DNA from 2 places in the Streptococcus rupicaprae genome. Region 1 is predicted to be linked to the other one. Evidence: predicted binding sites of a transcription regulator. Region 1 holds the regulator's gene; the other holds the start of a gene.
The links. Region 1 encodes Rex, which represses fermentation and respiration genes when NADH is low (regulators of the CRP and FNR family bind a similar motif). Its sites were predicted from a motif close to TTGTGAANTANTTCACAA; they were not measured.

Region 1 (2,467 bases):
ATCCTTGATGGCTTGCCGATGGAAAGAATTAATCGCAGGGCTAGGGCCAAAAATCTTGGCCAAAATGGTTTGGCTCTGCAAGGAAATACTATGGGTAGGGTGCATGGCTGACAGGTCCTGCCAATGTTCCTTGATTTCTTGATGGAGTGTGCCGCCCATGGCTACGTTAAACAGTTGCGTGCCACGGCAGACAGAGAAAATTGGCTTGCGCCGCTTGACCATCTCTTGGATGAGGGCCAGCTCAAATTCATCACGCCCCAGGCTGTAATCATCGCTTTCAATGGTTTTTTCTTCACCGTAGAAATGGGGCATGACATTTTGACCGCCTGTTAAAATCAATTTATCAATGGTTTGGGCATAGCCAGCAGCTAGCTCTGGTTGACCGATAGGCAGAACTAGAGGTAGACCGCCGGCCTTTTGGACCCCTTCCACGTAGCCTTTGGCCACATAAACCTGAAAGAAGTTGCGGTCTTCTGGATTGTATTCAATATTACTTGTGATACCGATGATAGGTTGGGACATATTTTATTCCTTAATTTTCTCGCATGAAATAGAGCAGAGTTTGAAGTTCGCTGGTCAAGTCAACATACTGAACGACTACGTCTTTGGGGACGGAAAGATTCACTGGTGAGAAGGAGAGGATTCCTTTGATTCCAGCTTCAACCAATTGGTCTGCAACTTCCTGGGCCTTAACACTTGGAACAGACAGGATAGCTGTTTGTGCCTTAACTTCCTCAACTTTTTCTGCCAATTGTGAAATCGGCAAGATCGGGATACCGTCTTCCGACACCGTGCCGACAAGCGGGTGCTGGTCAATGTCAAAGGCCAGGACGATTTTCATTTTGTTGCGCTCATGGAAGCGGTAGTTGAGGAGGGCACGGCCCATGTTACCAATACCAACCAAAACGACATTGGTAATCGAGTTGTCGTTTAAGATATCCGCAAAGAAGTTCATCAACTTTTTGACATCGTAGCCGAAGCCGCGACGGCCTAGTTCGCCAAAGTATGAGAAATCTCGGCGAACAGTGGCTGAATCGATACCGATAGCATCCGCAATTTGCTTGGAGGATGCTTTTTCAATTTGTTCAGCATTAAATCGTTTGAAAATACGATAGTAAAGCGATAGACGCTTAGCAGTAGCGCGAGGAATTGTTTGATCTTTTTCGAGTTTCATTCTAGTCTCTCCTTTAGTCTCTTAGATTCTATTTTAGTGAAAGTTTGTGAAAAATGCAATTTTGACAAACTGAAAAAGCTATAAAATTTGCTTATAGCTTTTTTTACGGAATCGATAAGGTTGAGAAACTATCTTTTTAGGAGTATTGTTCCAAATCCATGGCTGAAATGTCTCGATAGAGGTCGCCAATAGTTCCTTGGTAACCGATTGATTGGCCATTGATGGTCACATCTTGGACAGGGAGGTAATCAGGAACTGTAATACAACCCATAAAGGCACGGCTAAAGGCATTCATGTTATCGTAGACTAATGTCCGTTCTTGTTGGTAACTATCTTGATAAGTAATGGTAATCATGTTTTCTACCTACTTTCTTTCAATTTTATTGAAGACATCGCGTTCGACCAGGCTATCCATGAGGAAGAAGAACTTCTGTTGGATAACAGGATTGGCACCTGGTTTGAAGATGTCAACCAGTCGCAGACCAGATTTGTCTGTAATATTGATTTTAAAACCGCTTAGGTCTTTATTGATAATGATTTTCAGGAGGAAGCCCTCACCAGAATTGGGAATTTCTTCCAGCAAACGGCTGAGCTCAAAATTTCCCAGCTTATTTTGGATGAAGGTATTATCAAGCAGGGTATACTTCTTGATTTTAGGGTCTATTTCGTAGCTAAAGGGGCAGTTTTTTAGATGAACAGATGCTGTAAAAGCCATAGATTATTCTCCTAGTAGGTTGATTAATGTTGCGATAAGTGTTTGAATGTCCTCAGAAGATGTGTGGGATGATAGGCTAATGCGAATGCTTTCTTTGAGTCTGGGACTGGAGCTCCCATAGAAGGCTTCAAGGACATGACTGGGTTCGATATTGCCAGCCGTGCAAGCAGAACCGCTAGAGACAGAGATACCTGCTAAATCCAGTTGCATGAGCAGGCGCTCGTTGAGCTGGTTTGGAAAACCGATATTGATGACATAGGGGCTAACAGGCTCTTGCTGGTTGAGGTAGTAGGGGATTTTTGCAGCGTCTAAGCCAGCGATCAGGTCTTCTTTAAGCTGGCGGACATGGGCTAAATTGTCTTGCCAAGAGGATAGACTCTCTGTCAAGGCTTCAGCCATGGCGGCAATGCTGGCCAGGTTTTCGGTGCTGGCTCTGCGCTTATCTTCCTGATTACCGCCTACCAAGAGCGGTTTGAGGCGATTGGTATTAGTATAGAGAAAGCCAACGCCTTTTGGTCCATGAAACTTGTGGCCAGATGCAGAAAGAAAATCAATGCCTTCCTCTTCTGGATAGATCG
Region 2 (2,467 bases), on a different contig from region 1:
TTGTTTGGCTCAACCACATCAAAGACCTTGTAGTCTTTGTGAACATCGTCGTAACCGTTGTTCCAAGAAGACAAGAGGGCTTTCAAGACGTTGACACGAGCACCGAAGTACTGGATGTTGTGTCGTTTGTCTTCACTTTCTGGGTCAAGTGGTGACACACAGCAAGAGATACAGGACATTTCACCGTAACCGTCTTTGGCCATGGTCGTCACACCTTCGTACTGGATAGAAGAGTGCTTGTGGCTCATCGCCATACAGTAACGACGGAAAGCGTATGGCAATTGGTCAGACCAGAGAACGGTCAAGTTTGGTTCTGGTGAGTTACCGATGTTGTCAAGGGTGTTCAAGAAACGGTAATCCATCTTAGTGACACGGTGACGGCCATCGTTCCCCATACCAGCCATAGAAGTAGTCAAGAAGGTTGGGTCACCGGAGTAAATTTCGTCAAAGGCTTTGGTCCGAGCAAATTTCACTGTACGGAGTTTAAGAACGAAGTCATCGACAAATTCTTGGATTTCAGACTCGGTGTAAGTACCGCGAGCCAAGTCACGTTCAGCATAGATGTCAAGAACGATTGGCAAACGGCCCACAGAAGTCGCAGCACCATTGATGACACGGCAGACTGCCATGAAGGCGATGTTAGTCCATTGGATGGCTTCTTTGGTATCAAGAGCTGGACGACGCACATCCACACCGTAAAGGTCACCGAGTTTTACAACTTGTTGAAGCGCTTGATATTGAAGGTTGATTTCTTCACGAAGGCGGATAGACTCTTCGTCGATTTCAGTGATGGCATTCCAATCAGCTACCTTTTCTTCCATCAAGTAGTCCGCACCGTAAAGCGCTAAACGCGCATACATCCCGATGATACGGCCACGTGAGTAAGCATCTGGAAGACCAGAAACGTGGTGAGAGTGGCGGGCGCGACGGATGTCAGCTGTGTAAGCACGGAAGATCCCATCGTTCACGGTAGTCGCATGCTTGGTATAAATCTCATGCAAGAGTGGATCTGGTGTGTAGCCATTTTCGATCAATGTAGTTTCAGCCATACGGATCCCACCGCGTGGCATGAAGTTCAGTTTAAAGAGCTCATCGTTCTGAATACCAAAGATAAGTTCACGGTCTTTGTCAATGAAACCAGCAGGAATATCAGCGATAGACGTTGCACGGTCGATGTCCATTGGGAAACGAGTTTCTTCGTAGTGAGCCTTAGTTTCTTCAATAATTTTCTTGATATGAAGAGAACGCTCTGTTGGCCCAGCAAGGAAGCTCTCATCTCCATCATAAGGAGTATAGTTTGCTTGTACGAAACGAGAAACGCTGGCCTTGGTGCGCCAGTCATCGCCTTGGAAACCTTCCCAGGCCTTGGCAAAAACATCTTCTGTCACATTTTTGGTTTTAACAATTGTTGACATGTGATATCCTTCTTTCTTTTTTTATTGCTTTTACAGTTCCTATTATAGCACTCAGGAACCGTTTGCACAAGGCGAAGAACAGCTAAAAAACAATAGTAAACGCTTTCTTGTGTTATTTATTTTACATTGACTAATATGGTTAAAAACCTCACTAAGTTTGATAAGTGAATCACAGAACATTAAATAATCTTTGTTTCAAGAATATTCTGTCAGCAATTTGCATCTTCAATGGTCAAAAACGGTATTTATCCAAAAAGAAAGAGACGTCTAAAAAATGGCTTTAGGAAGTGAAGATCTGGCTGATAAAAAATTATAGTTTACAAAGAAGCCTTGTACCGAGTTCCTAGCATCAATACCTATTTTCTTCATGCTAGGATGTGTTGGTTGGATGCTATTACCTGACATCATTTGTCAATGGCTGGCTTTTCTAGAGCAAGTCTGGTCATATTTTCCGTGATCCAGGTAAGTTTTTCTGGCCACCATTATCAAAACGAGGTGGCTGTTCTTCTGTTTTTGCCTCTAGCTTCAGCGCTAATTCGAAAAGTGACGTCTCACAAGCAAACCTTGGCGACCTCCCTTGTCCTAAGGATACTACTTGCCCTGCTCCTTTATTTCTGATTCTTGCTTTTTAATGGCTTGTATGCTGCGGGGTGCAACCTTAGCTTTTGCTCATCCCGCGATTTTTCTGATTTGGCTAGATCAGGGGATTTTTTTGGCTAGGAAGGTTAATAGGAGGTCGATTTTACCAATATTTGCTATACTAGTGATAGAGTGGAAAATCTCAGTTAGAAGTGGGATGTAGCCTTGTCTTGGTAACGATGTAGGAGGAGCTATGCTTATTTTCCCTTTGGTTGATGATCGGAGCCGAAAGATTATCCATATTGACATGGATGCTTTTTTTGCGGCCATTGAGCAAAGGGATAATCCGACGCTTAAGGGGAAACCGGTTGTGATAGCCAGAGATCCCAGACTGACTGGTGGGCGTGGGGTGGTGTCGACCTGTTCCTACGAAGCACGGACCTTCGGTATCCGTTCGGCCATGTCTGCCAAGG

Region 2: a site for Rex is predicted at 1,525-1,542, ahead of pflB (formate C-acetyltransferase). Genes of this name have one in related genera too.

Annotation. Positions count from the first base shown of each region.
Region 1 is NZ_JBEPLO010000003.1:31,093-33,559, reverse strand. Features, by position in the region: gene ABID29_RS01845 (gamma-glutamyl-gamma-aminobutyrate hydrolase family protein) at 1-522, opposite strand, end outside; gene ABID29_RS01840 (redox-sensing transcriptional repressor Rex) at 533-1,174, opposite strand; gene ABID29_RS01835 (DUF4649 family protein) at 1,311-1,529, opposite strand; gene ABID29_RS01830 (DUF1831 domain-containing protein) at 1,539-1,889, opposite strand; gene ABID29_RS01825 (cysteine desulfurase family protein) at 1,893-2,467, opposite strand, start outside.
Region 2 is NZ_JBEPLO010000001.1:133,962-136,428, forward strand. Features, by position in the region: gene pflB (formate C-acetyltransferase) at 1-1,415, opposite strand, end outside; gene dinB (DNA polymerase IV) at 2,248-2,467, shown strand, end outside.